4 regions of the Duganella sp. GW821-FHT07F09 genome follow, and region 1 is predicted to be linked to each of the others. Evidence: predicted binding sites of a transcription regulator. Region 1 holds the regulator's gene; each other region holds the start of a gene.

Region 1 (5,609 bases):
TCGGCATCCTGTGGTGGGCCTTCATCGCCAACAAGGAAGCCGACTTCGCCAAGGCGGCGCAGTTGCCCTTCGACGACGAGGAGCATGGCCATGGCTGATTTCACCAATGGTTTCTGGGACATCTACATCGCCGTGCTGACCCTGCTCGGCATCGCCGGCTGCGGCATTCTTTTATTCTCACAGGCCAAAGTGAAGCTGGCCAAGGGCAAAGACGGCAAGGTCGGCACCACCGGGCACACCTGGGACGAGGATCTGACCGAATTGAACACGCCGATGCCGCGCTGGTGGATGTGGCTGTTCTACATCACCATCGTCTTCGCGCTGGCCTACCTGTTCCTGTATCCGGGCCTGGGCACCTACGCGGGCAAGCTGGACTGGAAATCGTCGGGCCAGTACCAGACCGAGCTCAAGCAGGCGGAGTCCGAGTACGGTCCATTGTTCGCGCAATACCAGAAGCAGGACCTGAAAAAGGTCGCCGCCGATCCGAAGGCCCACGCCATCGGCCAGCGGCTGTTCCTGACGTACTGCGCGCAGTGCCACGGTTCGGACGCGCGCGGCAACAAGGGCTTTCCCAACCTGACCGACAACGACTGGCTGTTCGGCGGCGCGCCGGAAACCATCAAGGAATCGATCCTGCGCGGACGCATGGGCGTGATGCCGCCGATGGGCGCGGCGCTCGGCTCGGACAAGGATGTGGAAAACGTCGCCCACTACGTGCTCAGCCTGTCCGGCTCGACCGCCGACCCGATCAAGGCGGTGTTCGGCAAGGGCAAGTTCGGCGCCTGCATGGCCTGCCACAGCGCCGGCGGCACCGGCAACCAGGCACTTGGCGCGCCCAACCTGAGCGACAAGGTCTGGCTGTTCGGCGGCAGCGCCGAGACCATCATGGAAACCATCCGCAAGGGCCGCAACGCCACCATGCCCGCGTTCGAGGACTTCCTCGGCGACGCCAAGGTGCACGTGCTGGCGGCGTACGTGTGGAGTTTGTCGAACGACGTCAACGCGCCGGAATCGTCGCCGGTTCCGCCGGCGCCGGCCGTCGCCGCCACGCCTGCGGCGGAATAAGCGGTCAACGCCATGAGCTCGCCTGAATCACAAGTCGTCCATATGTACGCCGCGCGGGAGGAGATCTATCCGCGCGAAGCCTCGGGCCGCTATGCCCGGCTGCGCTGGCTGTTCGTCTGGCTGACGCAGCTGGCCTTCTACGGCGCGCCGTGGCTGCAATGGAACGACCGCCAGGCCCTGCTGTTCGACCTGGGCGCGCGCAAGTTCTACATCTTCGGCCTGGTGTTATGGCCGCAGGATTTCATCTACCTGGCCGCGCTGCTGATCATCTGCGCCTATTTGCTGTTCCTGGCGACGGCGGTGGCGGGGCGGGTCTGGTGCGGCTTCGCCTGTCCGCAAACGGTGTACACCGAAATCTTCCTGTGGATAGAACGCCGGATCGAAGGCAAGCGCAGCGCGCGCATGGCGCTCGACCGGCAGCCGCCGTCGGCGGCCAAGTTCGCGAAAAAGAGCGCCAAGCACCTGGCCTGGGGCGCGGTCGCGCTGTGGACCGGCTTCACCTTCGTCGGCTACTTCACGCCGATCAAGCACTTGGCCGAAGAGGTGCTGACGTTGAGCTTCGGCCCGTGGGAATGGTTCTGGGTGGTGTTCTACAGCTTCGCCACCTACGGCAACGCCGGCTGGATGCGCGAACAGGTGTGCAAATACATGTGCCCGTACGCCCGCTTCCAGAGCTCGATGTTCGACCGCGACACCCTGATCATCACCTACGCCGGCGAGCGGGGCGAGCCGCGCATGCCGCTGTCGAAGAAGGAAGCGGGCAAGGGCGGCGACTGCATCGACTGTTCGATGTGCGTGCAGGTGTGCCCGACCGGCATCGACATCCGCAACGGCCTGCAATACGAATGCATCGGCTGCGCCGCCTGCGTCGACGCCTGCAACGGCGTGATGGACAAGGTCGGCCTGCCGCGCGGCCTGATCCGCTACAGCACCGAGCGTGCCATGACGATGCATTACACGCCGACGCAGATCCACCGGCGCACGTTGCGTCCCCGGGTGCAAATCTACGCCGCCATCCTGGCGCTGATCGTGGCCGCCGTCGGCACCGCGCTCTACCTGCGGGTGCCGCTCAAGCTGGACGTCATCCGCGACCGTGGCGCCATGGGCCGCGAGGTCGAGGACGGCATGATCGAAAACGTCTACCGGCTGCAGATCATGAACACGTCCGAGCGGGCGCAGACCTACCGCATCCGCGTCAGCGGCATCGCCACCTTGGCGCAGGTGACGCCGGAGCTGGTGCGGGTCGACGCCACAGAAACCAAGGCGCATCCGATCCGGCTGCGCACGGCGCACGGCGCCGCCCATCCGGGTTCGAACAAGATCGCCGTCGAACTGACGTCGGTCGACGACCCGTCGCTGCATGTGAAGGAAGACGCGGTATTCATTGTGCCGCGCTAAGGAGAACAGCATGACCGTATCGATATCGCATGCCACCGTGACGCCGTGGTGGAAGCAGCGCTGGCCGTGGCTGCTGATGGCCGGCCCGGCGATCGTCATCGTTGCCGGCGTCTACACCGGCTACCTCGCCTTCACGCGGCAGGACGCGCTGGTGGTGGGCGACTACTACAAGCGGGGCAAGGCCATCAACCAGGACTTGCGGCGCGACCGCGTGGCCAGCACCTTGGGGTTGTCGATGTCGATCGGCTACGACCCCACGCAAGGCATGCTGGCCGGCCAGCTGCGCCGCGACAGCGACGACCACGCCAAGACGGAGCGCTTGTTCGTACGCCTGTCGCACGCGACCTTGCCGGCCAAGGACATCCAGCTGGTGGTGCGGCCGGACGAATTCGGCGGCTTCCATATCAATCTGCCGATGCTCGAGCGCAGCCGCTGGGTGGTGCTGGTGGAAGGCGAAAAGCGCGACTGGCGCCTGGCCGGCGCCTGGAGCTGGCCGGCGCAGCGCAGCGTCACCCTGCGCGCCGAATAAGCCCGTGGTTGGATGGTGATTTTGACCGGGGAACCCACCGCAATCGTGGATCCACGTAGGGCGGATTAGCGTAGCGTAATCCGCCAGGAGCCCCCGGGGACGCATGCATGGCGGATTACGGCTTCGCCTAATCCGCCCTACGTGTCTATGTGGTCATTCCGCCGCTAATGGCAGGTCTGCGTGCCGGCCGTGATGGCCTTGAGCATGGGCGGATCGAGCAGTTCGATTTCGCGGTTGCTCACGCGTAGCAGGCCTTCCTTCTTGAACTTCGACAGCAGGCGGCTGATGCTTTCGATCGTCAGGCCCAGGTAGTTGCCGATCTCTTCGCGCGACATGCGCAGCTGGAAGGTGTTGGGCGAGTAACCGCGCGCCTCGTAACGCGACGACAGGTTCACCAGGAAGGCGGCGAAACGCTGCGTCGCCTGCATATTGCCCAGCAGGAGCATGACGCTTTGCTCGCGCGTGATCTCCTGGCTCATCATTCGGTGGAAGTGCCGCAGCAAGGTCGGCATGTCGGCCAGCAGCTGTTGCAGGCTGCCGAACGGAATCTCGCACACCTCGCTGTCCTCCAGCGCCACGGCGGTGCAATGGTGCAGGTCGGTGCTGATGGCGTCCATGCCCAGCAACTCGCCCGCCATCTGGAAACCGGTGATTTGCTCGGCGCCCTCGCGGTTGACCTGGTAGGTCTTGAAGTGGCCGAGCCGGATCGCGTACAAATTCACGAACGGATCGCCGATGCGGAACAACGTGGCGCCGCGCGCGACCTTGCGCCGGCGGCCGATGATCCGGTCGAGCCGCTCCATGTCTTCATTGCCCAGTCCCATCGGTAAACACAACTGGTGCATGCTGCAATTGGCGCAGCTGGCCTTGAGGATGTCGATGGTGGCGCCGGGCAGCACCAGTGCGGGGAGGTCTCTGATCATGCCGCCAGTGTAGACCATTAGTCGCTGCTTTCGGCCGATGCCGCACTGTACCGATCAGGTATTCGCGCCACTCCGAGCCTTGCTTCATGCAAGCGTGCTTGCACCGGCGGCCCACCCGGTCCGCAAATATTTTCGACATCCGGTTAAATTTAACTTGCACGCTATTAGATTGTTCGCTATAGTTCACCTCAAGCAAGTAGCACACTACTTAATAGTAAACAACCAACCTCGAAAGGAATCACCATGAAACGCTCGATCATCGCCTCCGCCCTGCTGGCCGCCACCGTCCTGACCGCCCAAGCCGCCACGCCGGCCGCCGACACCACCGTGGTGCTGGTGCACGGCGCCTTCGCCGACGGTTCCAGCTGGGAAAAAGTCATCCCGTTGCTGCAGGCCCAAGGCTTGAAAGTGGTGGCCGTGCAAAACCCGCTGACCTCGCTGGCCGACGACGTCGCCGCCGCCCAGCGCGTGATCGACGCGCAAACCGGTAAAGTGGTGCTGGTCGGCCACTCGTGGGGCGGCACCGTGATCACCGAGGCCGGCACCAGCGACAAGGTCAAGGCGCTGGTCTACGTGGCCGCGTTCGCACCGTCGGAAGGCCAGGCCACCGCCGAGCTGGGCAAGGACTACGCCGTGCCGCCAGGCATCGCCACCTTGCAAGCCGACGCCGGCGGTTTCCTGTGGCTGCCGACCGCGTCGGTCTCCACCAACTTCGCCCAGGACGTTCCGCCGGCCACCGCCGCGCTGATCGCCGCCACCCAGGGCCCGATCGCCGCCAAGGCCTTCGCCGACAAGACCACCGTGGCGGCCTGGAAAAACAAGGCCAACTATTACATCGCCGCGTCCGAGGACCGCATGATCGATCCGGCCTTGCAACAGGCGTTCGCCAAGAAAATCAACGCCACCACTATCACGCTGAAAGCGAGCCACGTGCCGATGGTGTCGCAGCCGCAAAAAGTCGCCGACGTGATCATCGCCGCCGCCCGGCGTTAATACTGTTGCCAAGGTCGGGCATTGATAGGAGAATTCCTGAGCACTCCGTAGTTCTCCAATTTCATGTCCGACCCGCCCGACAAGGATGAAATGAAGCCACTTGGCATCAAGGCTAAAGTTGCGCTGGCGACCAGCATCACGTCGATCCTGATGATCGCGCTGGTGACCGTGGTTCAGATGCAACGCATGAAGGCGGATTTCACCAAAGTACTTTTCACGCAACAAACGGCGCTGATCGGCCGCACCGCCGAGGAACTCGACGACAAGCTGACCATGCTGCTCGACATCATCGCGCTGTCGGCGCGCCACCAGCCGGTCGAGATCGCCGGGTCCACCGAGCGGCTGCGCGCCTACTACCAGGACCGCGCCGTGCTGGCGCTGTTCGACGACCTGCTGGTGCTCAATCCGCAGGGCATGGTGATCGCCGACATCCCGGTCCAGCCCGGCCGCGTCGGCATCGACGCCTCCGACCGCGCCTACTTCCGGACCGTGATGCGCACCCGCAAACCGCTGATCGCCGAACCGGTGATCGGCAAGTCCAACAAGCAACCGATCGTGCAGATGGTGGCGCCCGTGCTCAACGCCAACGGCGAGGTGGTGTGCGTGCTCAACGGCGTGCTGCGCCTGTACAAGGACAATGTGCTGGGCCACCTGCGCACCGCCAAGGTCGGCCACAGCGGCTACTTTTTCGCCCTCACGCG
Region 2 (5,609 bases), on a different contig from region 1:
CCGGCGCTCTCCTTGGTCAGATAGCCCTGGGCGCCGGCGCGGATGGCGCGCACGGCGTACTGTTCCTCCTCGTGCATGGTGAGGATCAGGATGGCCAGCTTGGGCGCCTCGGCCTTGATCTGGCGGATCAGGTCGACGCCGCTGCGCCCGGGCATCGACAGGTCCAGCAGCAGCAGGTCGAAGCCGCCCTGGCGCACGTGGCCGAGCACTTCGAAGCCGTCGATCGCCTCGCCCACGATGTCGATGTCGGGGGCGCCGTCGAGGATGCGCTTGAGCCCCTCACGCATGATGGTGTGGTCGTCCGCGATGACTATTCGAATCATAAAGAAGCTATCTCAAGTGACCTAAAGTAAATACTGTTATGTTTGAATTAACCTTGCGATCTTACTACAGAAGCGCATCGGCCGCATGTTATTTGTGGTCCGGCTCTTTGATCAGGCGGTGCACCAGCACCGGGATGCGCGAGTGCGACAAGACCTTGTTGGTCACGCTGCCCAGCAGCAGCTGGCCCCAGCCGCTGCGCCCGTGCGAACCCATGAAGATCAGGTCGCAGGCGTTGTTTTCCGCCACGTCGACGATTTTGAGCGCCGCGCTCTCGGAAAACGTCGTCAGCGCCTCGCACGGGACGTTGCGGCGCGCGCAGGAGGCCACCACGTCCTTCGTATGCTCCTTGCCGGCGCGCAGCATGGCGGCACGATATTCGTCCTCGCTCGGATAGCTGGGCGGGATGATTTCCACGTAGATCGGGTACTGGTACTCGGGCGCGACGAACAGGGCCAGCACTTCGGCGCCGAGCTGTTCGGCCAGCGCCACGCCGGCGCAGGCGGTCTTGCTCGACACGGCCGAGCCGTCGGTGGTGATCAGGATTTTGCGGTACATGGCGAGCCTCCTTGTTCGACGCTACCTAGTTCTCATTGTAGTCGCGATTTACAGTATTGTTAGTAAGGAAAGACTTGATGTTGATCAAATAAAATCGCAAATAAAAGCGGTTTGTTGTGACCGCCGCCGGCCGCTTTAACAGTTGTTCACAGTTGCTGGGCGGCTTTTTTGCACACAAGCACTACACATGCACTGCGTTTGTGTCTTTTATGCTCCCTTTGGCAATGTATCCGATGATAGTATCTCCAAATACAACGAAACATGGCCTTGGGACGGAGAACAGGGCAACCGACCGACGCCGGGATTGAATAATTCCATGTTGCCCTGCTACACTCGCATAAGTGCTTTTTATTGCCGAGCGTCATCAATACGCAGGGTTGAGGGCAGCAATTTTACAAATTATGGAGAAGCAGGGATTATGACCAACGCCGCTGATGATTTCGACGCATTATTTGAAGAAGTGTCCGCTCAGAGCAAGACCGCAGCGCCCGCTCCAGCGCCTGCCCCCGCACCAGCCGCCGCAGAAGACGACCTCGAAAGCCTGTTCGACGAGGTGTCGTCGTCCGCCGCCGCCGCTGCCCCGGCCCCGGCGCCCGCCGCGGCCGCGCCGGCTCCCGCGGCCGCGCCCGCCGAAGGTGGCGAGGCCGAGGAGGGCGGCGACAAGCCGATGTTCGAGCGCCTCGGCGGCATCGTGCGCCTGCTGCACGATTCGCTGCGCGAACTGGGCTACGACAAGGCGCTGACCGAGGCCTCGTCGCAGATCAACGACGCCCAGGACCGCCTCGAATACGTCGCCACCTTGACCGAGCAGGCCGCCAACAAGGTGCTCAACACGCTCGACGAGGGCATGCCCGAGCAGGACACCTTGTCGAAGAAATCGAAGGAAATGGAAAACCGCTGGGCCGACCTGTTCGCGGGCAAGCTCAGCCTGGACCAGTTCAAGCAGCTCGCCGGCGATTCGCAAGCCTTCGCGGTGGCCGTGTCGGCCGCCACCGAGGCCGAAAAAGCCCGTTTGCTGGAAATCATGATGGCCCAGGACTTCCAGGACATCACCGGTCAACTGATCAAGAAGGTCGTGAACATCACCAAGACGGTGGAGCACGAACTGGCAGAACTGCTGCGCGACAACGCGCCGCCGGCGGTACGCGAGAAAATCGCGCAAAAAGAAGTGTCCCTGATGTCCGGCCCTTCGGCTCCGGCCGTAGCGCTGAACCAGGACAATGTCGACGACCTGCTTGCTGATCTGGGATTCTAATGGACGATATGCTGAAGGATTTCGTCGTCGAGGCGATGGATCTGGCGGTCAACGTTGAAGAGCACTTGCTGCGGCTTGAACGCGACCCCGATAACAAAGAGACACTGAACGCGGTGTTCCGTTCCTTCCATACCATCAAGGGCGGCGCCGGTTTCATGGGCCTGCCGGCGATGGTCGCGGCCTGCCACTTGACCGAAAACCTGTTCGACGCGTTGCGCACCGGCGCCGCGCCGGTCACGCCGATCGCGATCGAGGCGGCGCTGCAGGCGTCCGGCTTCGTGGCCGACCAGCTCGCCGAACTGAACAACGGGGCCGAGCCGCACAGCCTGGCGCCGATGCCGCACGACCTGGAAGTGATCCTGACCGACGCCATCGAGGGCAAGACCGGCGCCTCCGCGCCGGCCCCGGCCGCCGCGCCGGCGCCCGCCCCCGTGGCCGCGCCCGCCGCCGCCCCGGTGGCCGCCGCCGTGTCGATCACGTCCGAGGACGGCCTCGACTGGGAAGGCATGTATGAAACCGTGATGCCGGCCGGCAGCTACACCCGTCCGGCCGTCTCGGCCGCACCGGTCGCCGCCGCCCCGGCGCCCGCCGCAGTCGCGGCGGCAGCGCCGGCCACGGCCGCCGCAGCGCCCGCCGCCGGCACCGCCGTGGCCGCCCCGGCCAAGCGCGACGCGCCCGAGAAACGCGAAGAGCGTCCGCATGCGGCCCCGGCCAAAGAAGAGTCGATCCGCGTCGATGCTGTTAAACTGGATGCCTTGCTGGAAGTGGCGGGCGAATCGGTGCAGGCCGCCAACCAGGCCGCCGTGCTGCTCGAGCGCCTGCTGCAATTCAAATTCGAGGGCCAGGCCCAGACCCTGATGGCCACGCTGGCGGAAACGCTGGAGCGGGCGTCGCGGTATTCGACCGAACTGCAGCGCGCCACGCTGGCGACGCGCATGCAACCGGTCGGGCGCCTGTTCCAGAAATTCCCGCGCCTGGTGCGCGAGCTGGCCAAGGACCTGGGCAAGGACGTCGAGCTGACCATCGAGGGCGCCGAGACCGAGGTCGACCGCGTGGTCGTCGACAGCCTGTACGATCCGCTGGTGCACATGCTGCGCAACTCGCTGGACCATGGCGTCGAGTCGCCGGAAGACCGCCTGGCGGCGGGCAAGCCGGCCAAGTCGTTCATCTCGCTCAAGGCGTGGCAGGAAGCCAACAGCGTGATGATCGTGCTGCAGGATGACGGCAAGGGCATGGACCCGGTGGTGTTGCGCACCAAGGCCCAGCAGAAGGGGTTGATCAGCGAGTCGGCCAATTTGACCAACGACGAGTGCTTCCAGCTGGTGTTCCTGCCGGGCTTCTCGACCAAGGAAGTGGCCTCGAGCGTGTCCGGCCGCGGCGTCGGCATGGACGTGGTGAAGACCGCCGTGGAGAAGAACCGCGGCGCCATCCACATCGAATCGGCGCTGGGCAAGGGCACCAAGTTCGCCATCCGCCTGCCGATCGAGCTGTCGATCGTGCCGACCATGCTGGTGTCGACCTCGGGCGCCGCGCTGGCGCTGCCGATGGCCGTGGTGCAGCGCGTGGTCGAGTTGCCGGACGTGTTCATGGAAGTGGGCGGCGCCCCGGTCCTCAAGGACCAGGGCCGTCCGCTGCCGGTGCGCTCGCTGGCCGATTCGCTCGGCTACGAGAGCTGCCGCGAGAAGGTCGGTATTGTTGTCGCCGCGCCACAGCCGTATATTCTGGCGGTGGAAGCGGTCGACGGCACCGCCGACCTGGTCATCAAGCCGATGACCGCGATTACCGTCGAGGGCATCACCGGCACCGCGCGCTCGGCCGAGGGCGAACTGGTGCTAGTGGTGGGCCTATCGTTCCTGATGGACGGATGCAGGGGAAGTGTACGCATGGCGGCCTAGTCGAAAGATTAAGCCAACAACACAAAAGCCTGCGTCCACGCAGGCTTTTTTTTCGCTCTTAGTTTTATTTGCAACACCGAATTTTTAAAGGAGTCATAAAACGTGTATCGGTAGGCGGAACCGCATCGGCTCACGAGGCCCGATGGCGGCGGTCGCTATCGCATTGCACAATATGGCATAATCGAAGTGGATCACTCACACAGGCAGCCGCAGTCAGCACACATCATGATGAAGACGCTTTACGACAAACTCTGGGAATCGCACGTGGTCAAGGCCGAGGAAGACGGCACCACCATCCTCTATATCGACCGCCACCTGGTGCACGAAGTGACCAGTCCGCAGGCCTTCGACGGCCTGCGCGCCGCCAACCGCCAGCCGTGGCGCCTGTCGGCCAACCTGGCCGTGGCCGACCACAACGTGCCGACCACCTCGCGCGCCGACGGCATCGCCGACCCGGTCTCGCGCCTGCAGGTCGAAACCTTGGACAACAATGCCAAATCCTACGGCATGACCTATTTCAACATGAACGACAAGCGCCAGGGCATCGTCCACGTGATCGGGCCGGAGCAGGGTGCCACTCTGCCGGGCATGACGGTCGTCTGCGGCGACTCGCACACGTCGACCCACGGCGCCTTCGGCGCGCTGGCGCACGGCATCGGCACCTCCGAGGTCGAGCACGTGCTGGCCACCCAAACCCTGCTGCAAAAAAAATCCAAGGCGATGCTGGTGCAGGTCGACGGCCCGCTGCCGGTGGGCGTGACCGCCAAGGACGTCGTGCTGGCCATCATCGGCAAGATCGGCACGGCCGGCGGCACCGGCTACTGTATCGAGTTCGGCGGCTCGACCATCCGCGCGCTGTCGATGGAAGGGCGCATGACCGTCTGTAACATGGCGATCGAGGCGGGCGCGCGCGCCGGCATCATCGGCGTCGACGACACCACCATCAACTACGTCAAGGGCCGTCCGTTCTCGCCTGTCGGCCCGCACTGGGACCGCGCGGTCGACTACTGGCGCACCCTGCACTCGGACGCCGGCGCCAAATTCGACCTGGTTGTCACGCTCGACGCCGCCGAGATCAAGCCGCAGGTCACCTGGGGCACGTCGCCGGAAATGGTGACGTCGATCGACGGCCGCGTGCCGGACCCGGACCAGGAAAAGGACAGCGTCAAGCGCGACGCGATGGAAAAGGCGCTGGTCTATATGAACCTCAAGCCGAACACGGCCATCGAGGACATCCGCATCGACAAGGTCTTCATCGGCTCGTGCACCAACTCGCGCATCGAGGACTTGCGCGCGGCCGCCGCCGTGGTGCGCGGCAAGCAGCGCGCCTCCAACGTCAAGCTAGCGATGGTGGTGCCGGGTTCCGGGCTGGTCAAGGACCAGGCCGAGCGCGAAGGCCTCGACCGCATCTTCAAGGACGCCGGCTTCGAATGGCGCGAGCCGGGCTGCTCGATGTGCCTGGCGATGAACGCCGACCGCCTGGAACCGGGCGAGCGCTGCGCCTCGACCTCCAACCGTAATTTCGAAGGACGCCAAGGACAGGGCGGACGCACCCATCTGGTGTCGCCCGCGATGGCCGC
Region 3 (5,609 bases), on a different contig from region 1:
CGCGCCCGATCGCACGAGACCGTCGAATTGCTCGCCGTACGAGTAGCCGCCCACGGTGCCGATGCGCACCGTTTCCAGATCCTTTAGCGCGCCGGCCGTCACCGGCTTGTCCTTCAGATAGGCCAGCACCGTGTGCCGGCTACCGACGGCGCTGGAGAAATAGCACGTCTTCTCGCGCTCCGGATTGCGCACCATCGCCACCACGCCGGCGTAGGCGCCGTCGTGCAGGCCGATTTCCACCGCGCGCTTCCACGGGAAGTAATCGATCCGCGCGGCGTAACCCATGCGCGTGACCACCGCCCCGATCAGCGTGCCGGTCAGCCCGTTGCCCGGCAGCGCGCGACTAAAAAACGGCGGCCATTCCTCGGTGGCGAAGCGCATTACGGGCGGCTCGGCGGCGAGCGCCGGCATGCTCAGCAACAAACCTGTGCAAAATTTCAACAGCCGTGACAGCTTCAAGCAGCCCCCGATCTCACCGCGACGCAATAGTGGAAACCTATGCTCCCACAAATTGCCGGCCTCGGCAAAGATTTGTTGCCCGGAGGAGAATGCGGCTAGCGCTCGAAGTCGAGCACGACGCGGCCCTCGATGTCGCCCCGCCGCATACGGGTGAACACGTCGTTGATGTTCTCCAGCGTGTCCGTGCTGACGGTGGCCCGGACCTGGCCGCGCGCGGCGAAGTCGAGTGCTTCCTGCAAGTCGAGCCGGGTGCCGACGATCGAGCCGCGCACGGTGATGCCGTTGAGGACGGTGTCGAAGATCGACAGCGGGAAGTCGCCCGGCGGCAGTCCGTTGAGCGAGACGGTGCCGCCGCGCCGCACCATGCCCAGCGCCTGCTGGAACGCCTTGGGCGAGACGGCGGTGACCAGCACCCCTTGCGTGCCACCCAGTTCTTTCTGGATGAAGGCGGCCGGATCTGTCCGCAGGGCATTGACCGTCACCGTCGCGCCCAGCTGTTCGGCCAGTTTGAGCTTGCCGTCGTCGATGTCGACCGCCACCACGTTGAGCCCCATGGCCTTGGCGTACTGCACCGCCATGTGGCCCAGTCCGCCGATGCCGGAGATCGTGACCCAATCACCCGGTTTGGTGTCGGTGACCTTCAATCCCTTATAGACGGTGACGCCGGCGCACAGCACCGGCGAGATGTCGACGAAACCGACGTTGGCCGGCAGGTGGCCGACGAAGTTCGGATCGGCCAGCACGTATTCGGCGAAGCTGCCGTTGACCGAGTAGCCGGTGTTTTGCTGTTCGCCGCACAGGGTCTCCCAGCCGCCGAGGCAATGCGGGCAGTGGCCGCAGGCCGTGTACAGCCACGGCACGCCGACCCGGTCGCCCTCCCTGACATGGCGCACGCCGGCGCCGACGGCGACCACATGCCCAACCCCTTCGTGGCCGGGGATGAACGGCGGCTTCGGCTTGACCGGCCAGTCGCCCTGGGCCGCGTGCAAGTCGGTGTGGCAGACGCCGGTGGCGGCCACCTTGACCAGTATCTGGCCGGGGCCGACCTGCGGCACGGCGACCTCCTCGATGACCAGCGGCTGGCCGAACTCGCGGACGACCGCCGCCTTCATGGTTTTTTGCATGGTGCTGCTCCTTAGTGGGGGATTGAAACGACGCGTCGACGCCGATACAAGCCAGTCTCCCCCTTACTATTTGCAAAAACCATGATGCAGATCAAAATACTCTGGAACCGCACGAACTGGCCGCCGGCCGGCGCGCATGGCCCCCTCGCCGCGCCTAGAACACGTAGCGCAGCGTCCCCGAGACGTTGCGCGGCGCGCCATACAGCAGGTTCTGGAACACGTCGAGCTGGTTGCTGTAATACTTCTTGTCGAAGGAGTTGCTTCTTTTTCCTTAATACTTGTAGTTCAACCCCACCACGAACGTGCGTCCCGAATGCACATACAACAAGGTGTCATTGCGCTGGCTGTCGCGCCCATAGCGCAGCGGCGTGTCGTTCAGGTTCTGCCCCTCCAGACTGACGCGCAACTGCGGCGTGATGTTGTACGACATGCTGAAGTCGATATTGGTCGAGCCATCGACAATGGTGAAGTCGTGCCCCTGCACGTCGCCCAGCACGCTGAGCAGATACGACGAGCGGTGCGCCGCCGACACCCGCGCGCTGAACTTCTTGTCCTCATAGAACAACGTCAGGTTGTGCGCCTTCGGCGACAGGCCGGTGAAGTTGGCGCGCCGCGTCAGCTGCTCGTTGGCGGCCGTGTTCGGATTGTCCACCCGGGTGATGTAGGTGATCTTCGAATCGACGTGCGTGTAGTTGGCCAGCAGGCCGAAATTGGCCCAGATCCCGGGCAGGAAGCTGAACGGCGCCTGCAGGTTGAACTCATATCCGGTCAGCGGGCCGCCCGGTGTGTTGACCTGGCGGTTGACCACCACCGTGGTGTTGGGCAGCGTGGCGCAGGCCGGGGTGCCGCCGGTGATGCTGCAACCGCCGCCCAGCAGGATCGACTCCGGCAAGCCCAGCGACGAGAACACCGCGCGCTCCGACACGCCCTGGATGAAGGTGCCGATGTCCTTGTGGAAGGCGCCCACCGACACCATCGCGTTCTTGGCGTAGTACCACTCGGCCTGCACGTCGTAGGTCTTGGCGCGGATCGGCGCCAGGCGCGGATTGCCGATCGTGACCGTCTGCACCTGCGTGCTGAGCGTGGTCGACGGCGCCAGGTCGGTGTACTCCGGACGCGCCAGCGTTTTGCCGGCCGAGAAGCGCAGCATCACGTCGTGCGGCAGGGTGGCCGAGACGTTGAGCGCCGGCAGGGTGTCGCGGTAGCTGTTTTTAAAGCGCGCCGGCTCCAGCACGCCGTTGGCGTTGAGCATGGCGAAGCTGTCGACGTCGGTGCGGGCGTGGCGCACGCCGACATTGCCGCGCAGCGGAATCGAGAACAGGTCGTACTTGAAGTCGGCCGCCAGGAACAGCGCCTTGATCGACTCGTCGACGCCGCGGTTGGCCTGGTTCAAATAGTTGTAGCTCGAACCCGGCACCTCGGTGCAATGGCATTCGATGTTGTAGACCTTGAGGAATTTGTCGAGGTCGACGGCGGCCCACGAGTTCGGCACGCCACCGGCGCCCAGGCCCTTGCCGAAGCCGCCGATCTGGCGCGTGATGTCGCCCATGCCCACGCCCGCCGGCAGGGTCAGGCCGTTGCCGCCGGAGCCGATCTCGACGTTGGTCCAGGTGTTGTCGCGCTTGGAGAAGCCGGTGCGCAAGGTCAGGTTGTCGTTGAGCTCGTAGCTGGCGTTGACCTGGTTGGTCTTGAGCGTGTTGCGGGTGTGCAGGTAGCGGCCGACGAACTGGCCGTGGAAGGTGCCGTCCGCCTCCTGCGGCGCGAAGCTGAAGCTGTTCGGATTGGTGACATCGATGCCGAAGTTCATCGTCGGCACGTTGCGGTTGTTGCGGAAGTCGAAGGAGTAGCCGTTGGCGTTGGGAGAGTCGAACTGCACCGTCGTGCGCTGCGGCTCGTCCAGGTCCGAGCGCGACTGGCCGGTCAGGAAGTCGATCTTGAGGCGGTCGGTGACATCGTGGCGGCCCGACAACACGTGCTGGCGGAACAGGGTCGAGTAGACGTCGAGCAATCCTTCGCTGCGGATGTCGACCGCGTTGAACTTGCCGTAGTCCCAGCTGCCGGCGTCGTTGAAGTGGGTTTCCAGGATCGACGTCTGCGGCTTGCCGTTCGATTGCCCGAGGCTGCGGCCGAACGAGATGGCCGAGATGTAGTTGTCGTAGCGCTTGTTGTTGAACTTGCCGCCGAGCAGATCGAGGTTGAGCTCGGTGCTGCTGCTCGGGCGCCATTGCAGCGAGCCGGTCACGCCGGAGCGCTCGTACTGCGTCATCGAACGGCGGTAGCGCGGAATGCGCGGCGCGAACGCGCCCGAGCCGGCCAGCGGGTTGGCGACCGTGCCGCCGTAGTTGTCGGTGCGCGACATGACGTCGTTGTAGGCGGCCAGGTTGGACGTGCGCGGCACGCCGAAGCCGCAGTTGGCCGCGTCGATGCCCTTGACGGCGTTGTTGGCGGGGTTCTGCGGCGCGTAGCCGGCCGGCGCGCAAAAGCCGCCGTCGTTGCTGGCGCTGAGCAGCTCGACCGCCTCGTAGCCTTCCTCCTGCACGGTGCGCTTCGAATACGCGGCCGAGATCAGCGCGCCGAACTGGCCGTACGGCGTTTTCCAGCGGTCCGACAGCAGCGCGGTCACGCGCGGGCTGTATTTTTTCGACAGCGAATTGTGCATCTCCTGCGCGCCCAGGCTGAAGGTGCGGCCCTTGAAGTCGAACGGGCGCGCGGTGCGCAGGTCGACGGTGGCGCCGAGCGAGCCTTCCTCGACGCTGGCCTCGGAGGTCTTGCGCACCTCCAGGCTGTTGAACAGTTCGGAGGCGAACACGGAGAAGTCGAAGCCGCGCCCGCGGTTGGTGCTGCCGTTGATGTCGGAGGCGCCGGTGGCCGTCACGCCCTCGATGCCGTTGATGCGCACGCGCGTGAAGCCGGCGTTGAGGCCGCGCACGGTGATCTGCTTGCCCTCGCCGCCGTCGCCGCGCGTGAGCGACACGCCCGGCACCCGCTGCAGCGATTCGGCCAGGTTGGCGTCGGGGAACTTGGCGATGTCCTCGGCCTTGATGACGTCGATGATGCCGTCGCTGGCGCGCTTGGTGTTCAGCGCACTGTTGAGGCTGGCGCGGAAGCCGGTGACCACCACCACTGAGTCGGCCGACTGCGCGGCAGCCGGTGGCGAGTCGGCGGGGGAGGTTTGCGCCTGCGAGGGGGTGGCCATGCTGGCCATCGCGGCCAGCACGCCGCTGACGGCGAGCACGGACGGTTTGAGCGGACTTGCGTTCCGGTTCTTCATGCGTATCCTTTTGGTTTTTTTTGTTGCTGTGTGGATGTCTCTCCCTGCTTGGGAAAATCGATCATATGCGACTTCACCGCGCGAAAAATCGGCGGCGGGGAAACGATCAGTGAGTTGATTTATTAAGGGATGTTGAGGACGTTGGCGTTGCTTGCTAACTACAATGCGCGCCGCCGGGCCAGCTCCGGCGCGGGGCGCGCCTATTGTGCGCCGCCGTACACTACTCTTGTTACACTTCGGCTTTAGGCACATAAAATCATCATGGCGGCCCACTCCGTTACAACCCTGTCCTTTCCCACCGTCGGCGAACGGTCGTACCGCTTTATCGGCGGCGGCACGCCGATGCGCGACATGGTGCGTGACTTTCCGTGGCAAAACACGGCGCTGGGCGCCATCGCCGATTGGCCGGCCGCGCTGCGCACCAGCGTGGGCATCGTCATGCATTCGGTCCATCCGATGTTCCTGTGGTGGGGCGACGAGCTGACCCAGGTCTACAACGACGCCTACGTGCCGTGCTTCGGCGAGGGCAAGCATCCGGCCGCGCTCGGACAGGGCGGGCGCGCATGCTGGGCCGAGATCTGGCCCATCATCGGGCCGCAGATCGACGAGGTGCGCAACGGCGGCGAACCGCGCTGGTACGCCGACAACCTGGTGCCGATCTGGCGCAACGGCCGCATCGAGGATGTCTACTGGAGCTACACCTACACGCCGGTGTTCGGCGGCGACGACCGCATCGCCGGCGTGCTGGTGGTGTG
Region 4 (5,609 bases), on a different contig from region 1:
GGACGACAACGCCAGCTGGACCACCATCAAGAGCGTCGACGACAGCCTGGGCGGCACCGAGGATTTGACGGGGCTGCACGGCCTGGGCCGCTATCTGCGCATCAAGGGCGTCAAGCGCGCCACGCAATACGGTTACTCGATCATTGAGGTGCAGGCGTTCTCGGGCACGCCGGTGACGGCGCCGACCGATCCCGCGCCGGCTCCGCCACCAACCGATCCAACCCAGCCCGGCGTGGCGATCAAACCGGTCGCGGCCACCTCCTCCAGGCTGGAGAACCCGGGCCAGTCGGCCGCCATGGCGATCGACGGCAAGACCAACACGCGCTGGGCCAGCGCGTTCGAGGATGGCGCCTGGCTGCAGTTCGACTTCGGCGCCAAGACGCCGATCGGCTACATGAAGCTGCTTTGGGAGAACTCCTACGGCAAGCAATACAACCTGCTGGTCTCGGACGACGGCCAGAACTGGACCTTGCGGCGCGCCGTCGCCAACGGCCAGGGCGGCACCGAGGAATTCTTCAACCTCGGCATCGACGCCCGCTACGTGCGCCTGCAGGGCGTGGCCCGCGCCAGCCAGTACGGCTACTCACTGTACGAGGTGGAATTCAAGACGCCGGGCAGCGACAACACGCTGGCCGGCGTGGCGACGTCGCCGCTGAACTTCCCCGCCAGCGGTGCCGGCTGGGCTCCCCTGCCCTCGGCCGACCAGCCGCTGGAGACGCTGCAATTCACCCTGGCCGACGGTACCCTGGTCACCCGCTTCGGCGCGCGCGGCCTGGCCCGCCACGGCCGCGAGCGCGGCGAGGACTGGAACGAGATCGGCTACGGCCCCAACGAGACGGTCGACGCCGCAACAGGCCTGCCGCGCGACAAGGGGCCCGGCAACTACCTGACGTTCGTGCCGCAGTACTTCAAGAACCGCACCTGGGGCGTGGAGATCATCGACAACAGCCGCGTGGCCGGCGTCACCAAGCCGACCCTGACCGTGAACCAGTACACCACGGTCGACTTCCTGAAGGGCGGCGTGGCCTTCTTCCGCGGCTTCGACCGTCCCGGCGTGACCGGCTACGGCTGGATGGCGCCTGGCCAGCTGGTGGACGACAACGTCGCCATCTGTAGGCCGGTGGCCTATCCGCTCAACGGCAAGCTGACCAACGCCAACGGCATCAACAACGGCTGCACGATCCGGGTCGACAACTACCCGGGACACGCCGGGCTCGGCGCCGATGGCTTCCCCAACGGCACCACCGTCAGGGGCCGTCCGCTGGCGGTGGGCGATGTCATCGAAGTGTCGCCATCGATGTTCACCACCGTCGATGCGCTGGCCGCCAAGGGCGACAACGGCGGCGTGCGCTATTACTCGTACGAATGGGCCTACGTGGTTGGCGCGGGGCTCAAGCCCTGGTATGGCGTCCAGCCGCGCCTCAACACGATCCCGTTGCCCGAAGAGACGCTATCGGGGGGTGCCGGTTCGGTGTCCTACAACTACTCGGACAACGGCTTGTTCATGTTCCAGCAGCCGCACAACAATATCGGCATGCAGAACATGCAGCGCTTCGTCGAGGGCCGGCGCCTGGTGCACACCAACTTCACCACCGGCGACCACAACGAGCCGGGCAACGACCGCTACGCGCAGGCGGTGGGGTTGCAGGGGGCGCGGTTCAACCAGTCCGCCTGCGTCGCCTGCCACGTCAACAACGGCCGCAGCCCGGCGCCGGCGGCGATCAACCAGCGGCTCGACAGCATGTCGATCCGGGTCGCTACCGCCAACGCCAGCGGCCAACAGCTGCCGCATCCGCAATATGGCACGGCGGTGCGGATGAACGCGATCTCGTCCACCGGCAAGCCGCAGAACTGGGGCAACGGCGTGCGGGTGGCCGGCTTCGAGACGCGTTTGGTCAAGCTGGCCGACGGCACCACGGTCGAACTGCGCAAGCCGACCCTGGCGTTCGAGGGCGCGACGCCGGACATCTTCTCGCTGCGCGCGGCCCAGCCGATGATAGGCGCCGGCTTGCTCGAGGCGATACCGGAGGCGAGCATCCTTGCGCTGGCGCGTACGGCGCCCGACGCCGACGGCGTCAAGGGAGTGGCCAACTACGTCTACGATCCGGAAAGCGGCGCGGTGCGGGTGGGCCGCTTCGGCTGGAAGGCGGCCAAGGCGACCTTGCGCCAGCAGTCGGCCGACGCGCTGCTGCTCGACATGGCGGTGACCTCGCCGGTCTACCGCAGCCGCGACTGCGTCAACGGCCCGGTCGCCTGCCGCGCCGGCGCGTCCCAGGCCGGCATCTCCGAGGGCGATCTGCAATCGATCTCCAACTATCTGGCGCTGGTGGCGGTGCCGGCCCAGCGCAGCGTGGCCAGCGGCTTCCCTAAAGGCGTGGCGCCGCTCGACGAGCACCGGGTCGACTCGCAGCAGGTCGCGGCCGGCGCCAGGCTGTTCCAGGGCATGCGCTGCGTCGCCTGCCATACGGCCGAAATCAAGACCGGTCCAGGCCACCTGTTCGCCGAGCTGCGCAACCAGACCATCCGTCCCTACACCGACTTGCTGCTGCACGACATGGGCGCCGGCTTGGCCGACAAGTTCGTCGAAGGCCAGGCCAAGGGCGCGATGTGGCGCACCGCCCCGCTGTGGGGCATCGGCTACACGGACAAGGTCATGGGCGGCGGCGCCAAGGCCGGCTACCTGCACGATGGCCGCGCCCGCACGCTGACCGAGGCCGTCCTGTGGCACGGCGGCGAGGCGGACCGCTCGCGCCAGCGCTTCGAGGCGCTGTCGAAGGCTGACCGCGAGGCCGTGCTGGCGTTCCTGAAGTCGCTTTGATCGGACAACCGGCGCCAGCCCGGGGATTTGCGGCTAAAAATTGACATAGCTCAAAGTTTGAGCGCTGCAAGGTACTATAGGATGGCTTGCGACGAATGAATGATCAGCAACATTCGTCGCCCCCCGCCGAAACCCCTTGTGGAGCAAACGATGACAATGCCGTCGATATCGCGGGGTCGTCCCGATAGTGGCGTGCATGGCGAATCGCCGTCCGCCGCTTTGGGCGACACCCATTGGCACGCCCTGGCCGCCGACGACGCAATCGCGCGCCTGGCTTCGGGCCACGACGGCCTGCCGCCGGACGAAGCCGGGCGCCGCCTGTCGGCATTCGGACCAAACACCCTGCCGGCAGCGCCCCGGCAAAGCGCCATCAAGCGCTTGCTGCTGCAATTTCACAACTTGCTCATCTATGTCTTGATCGCTTCCGCGTTGCTGTCCGTCTCGCTGGGCCACGTGGTCGACGCGGCGGTGATCCTGGCGGTGGTCGGGCTCAACGCCGCCATCGGCTTCTTCCAGGAGGGCCGCGCCGAGGCGGCGCTTGAGGCCATCCGCGGCATGAGCGCGACGCGCGCGTCGGTGCGGCGCGCGGGACGCCGCGAAACGATAGCCGCCGACCAACTGGTGCCCGGCGACGTGGTGTTGCTGGAGGCGGGAGACCGCGTCCCGGCCGACCTACGCCTGATCCGCGCCAGCAACCTCAAGATCGATGAGGCGATCCTGACCGGCGAGTCGGCCGCCGTCGAGAAGGACACGCCGGCCGTCGCGGACGACGCCGCGCTGGCCGAGCGCGCATCAATTGCGCTGTCGGGCACCCTGGTCGCCGCCGGCCAGGGCGTTGGCGTCGTCACGGCCACCGGCGCGCGCACCGCGCTGGGTGGGATCAGTGCGCTGGTCGGCCAGATCGACACGCTGCAAACGCCGCTGGTACGCCAGATGGCCGGCTTCGCCAGACAGTTGACGCTGGTGATACTGGCGGTGTCGGCGCTGACCTTTTTGTTCGCGCGCTACGTGCGCGCCTACCCCGCCGCCGACGCGCTGATGGCGGTCGTCGGGCTGGCGGTGGCGGCCATTCCCGAAGGCTTGCCGGCCATTATGAGTATTTCGCTGGCGATCGGCGTCCAGCGCATGGCGGCGCGCAACGCCATCATTCGCCGCCTGCCGGCGGTGGAGACTTTGGGCGCCGTATCCGTCATTTGCACCGACAAGACCGGCACGCTGACCCGCAATGAAATGACGGTGCGCGCCGTGGAGACCGGGATCGACACCTACGAGGCCACCGGCGCCGGGTACGATCCGGCGGGCGACTGGTACGCCGGCGGCCGGGAGATCGATCCGGCGGCGCGGCCGGATGTGATGGAGTTGGCGCGCGCGGCCCTGCTCTGCAACGACGCCGCCTTGCAACCGGGCGGGCAAGGATGGCGGGTCGACGGCGACCCGATGGAGGGCGCGCTGGTGGCGCTGGCGATGAAGGCCGGCTTCGACCCGGCGCTGGCGCGCAAACAATTTCCGCGCACCGACGAGATCCCGTTCGACGCCGCGCACCGCTTCATGGCCACTTTGCACCACGGCCACGAGGACGGGAGCGCGATCTTCGTCAAGGGCGCGCCGGAGCACATCCTGGCCCTGTGCGCGCGCGAGCGCTGCGCCGATGGCGAGCGCGCGTTGCGGGCCGCGCATTGGCAGGCGCGGGTGGACGGCCTGGCCGCGCGCGGCCAGCGCGTTCTGGCCTTCGCCGTCAAGCCGGGCCGGCCGGAGCAGCAAGGCCTGAGCTTCGACGACGTCGACCAGCTGACATTCATCGGACTGGCCGGACTGATCGATCCGCCGCGCGAAGAGGCGACCGCCGCCGTGGCGAGCTGCCGCGCCGCCGGCATCCGTATCGTCATGATCACCGGCGACCACGCCGTGACCGCCACGGAAATCGCCCGCCAGCTTGGCATCGCGGATCAGCCCAAGACCCTGAGCGGGGCCGCGCTGGACGTCCTCGACGACGAGCAATTGGGTGTCGTGGCGCGCGAAACCGATGTCTTCGCCCGCACCACGCCGCTCCACAAGCTACGGCTGGTCCAAGCCTTGCAGGCCGGCGGCGCCGTGGTGGCGATGACCGGCGACGGCGTCAACGACGCGCCGGCGCTCAAGCGGGCCGATATCGGCGTGGCCATGGGCGACAAAGGCACCGAGGCGGCCAAGGAAGCGGCCGGCATGGTGCTGCTGGACGACAACTTCGCCTCCATCGTCGCCGCCGTGCGCGAGGGCCGCACCGTCTACGACAACCTGATGAAAGTGATCGCCTGGACCCTGCCCACCCATAGCGGCGAGGCGCTGACCATCATCGCCGCCATCGCGCTCGGGCTGGCGTTGCCCATCACGCCGATACAAATCCTCTGGATTAACATGGTCACGGCGGTGGCGCTGGGGCTGTCGCTGGCCTTCGAGCCGACCGAGCCGGACACGATGCGCCGCCCGCCACGCGCCGCGCGCCAGGCCATACTGACGCTCGACCTGCTCTGGCGCATGCTGTTCGTGTCGGCCCTGTTTGTCGCCGCCGCCTTCGGCATGTACTTCTGGGTGGAGAGCCGCGGCCTGGGCACGGCGATGGCGCGCACCGTCGTCGTCAATACGCTGGTCGTGCTCGAAGTGTTTTATCTGTTCAGCGTGCGCTATGTGCACGGCACCTCGCTGACCTGGCGGGGCGTGCTCGGCACGCCGGCCGTGATCGGCGGCGTGGCGCTCACCGTGCTGGCGCAGTGCGCCTTTACCTACCTGCCGTTCATGCAGACGATTTTCGACA

The links. The regulator FNR, encoded in region 1, switches genes on or off when oxygen is low (the NO sensors DNR and NnrR bind a similar motif). The targets are predictions, from matches to a motif close to TTGATNNNNATCAA.
Region 2: the regulator FNR is predicted to act here: its motif matches at 954-967, upstream of AC07P1_RS03025 (universal stress protein).
Region 3: the regulator FNR is predicted to act here: its motif matches at 1,665-1,678, upstream of adhP (alcohol dehydrogenase AdhP).
Region 4: the regulator FNR is predicted to act here: its motif matches at 2,859-2,872, upstream of AC07P1_RS11305 (cation-transporting P-type ATPase).

Annotation. Positions count from the first base shown of each region.
Region 1 covers NZ_JBWKQJ010000002.1:522,048-527,656, reverse strand. Annotated here, with positions in the region: gene AC07P1_RS07445 (cbb3-type cytochrome oxidase subunit 3) at 1-98, shown strand, start outside; gene ccoP (cytochrome-c oxidase, cbb3-type subunit III) at 91-1,065, shown strand; gene ccoG (cytochrome c oxidase accessory protein CcoG) at 1,078-2,463, shown strand; gene AC07P1_RS07430 (FixH family protein) at 2,474-2,992, shown strand; gene fnr (fumarate/nitrate reduction transcriptional regulator Fnr) at 3,157-3,915, opposite strand; gene AC07P1_RS07420 (alpha/beta fold hydrolase) at 4,159-4,908, shown strand; gene AC07P1_RS07415 (response regulator) at 4,999-5,609, shown strand, end outside.
Region 2 covers NZ_JBWKQJ010000001.1:653,445-659,053, reverse strand. Annotated here, with positions in the region: gene AC07P1_RS03030 (response regulator) at 1-323, opposite strand, end outside; gene AC07P1_RS03025 (universal stress protein) at 412-879, opposite strand; gene AC07P1_RS03020 (protein phosphatase CheZ) at 1,298-2,134, shown strand; gene AC07P1_RS03015 (chemotaxis protein CheA) at 2,134-4,029, shown strand; gene leuC (3-isopropylmalate dehydratase large subunit) at 4,255-5,609, shown strand, end outside.
Region 3 covers NZ_JBWKQJ010000011.1:52,099-57,707, forward strand. Annotated here, with positions in the region: gene AC07P1_RS25925 (substrate-binding periplasmic protein) at 1-441, opposite strand, end outside; gene adhP (alcohol dehydrogenase AdhP) at 555-1,583, opposite strand; gene AC07P1_RS25935 (TonB-dependent receptor) at 1,855-4,854, opposite strand; gene AC07P1_RS25940 (hybrid sensor histidine kinase/response regulator) at 5,116-5,609, shown strand, end outside.
Region 4 covers NZ_JBWKQJ010000003.1:648,731-654,339, reverse strand. Annotated here, with positions in the region: gene AC07P1_RS11310 (di-heme oxidoredictase family protein) at 1-2,818, shown strand, start outside; gene AC07P1_RS11305 (cation-transporting P-type ATPase) at 2,969-5,609, shown strand, end outside.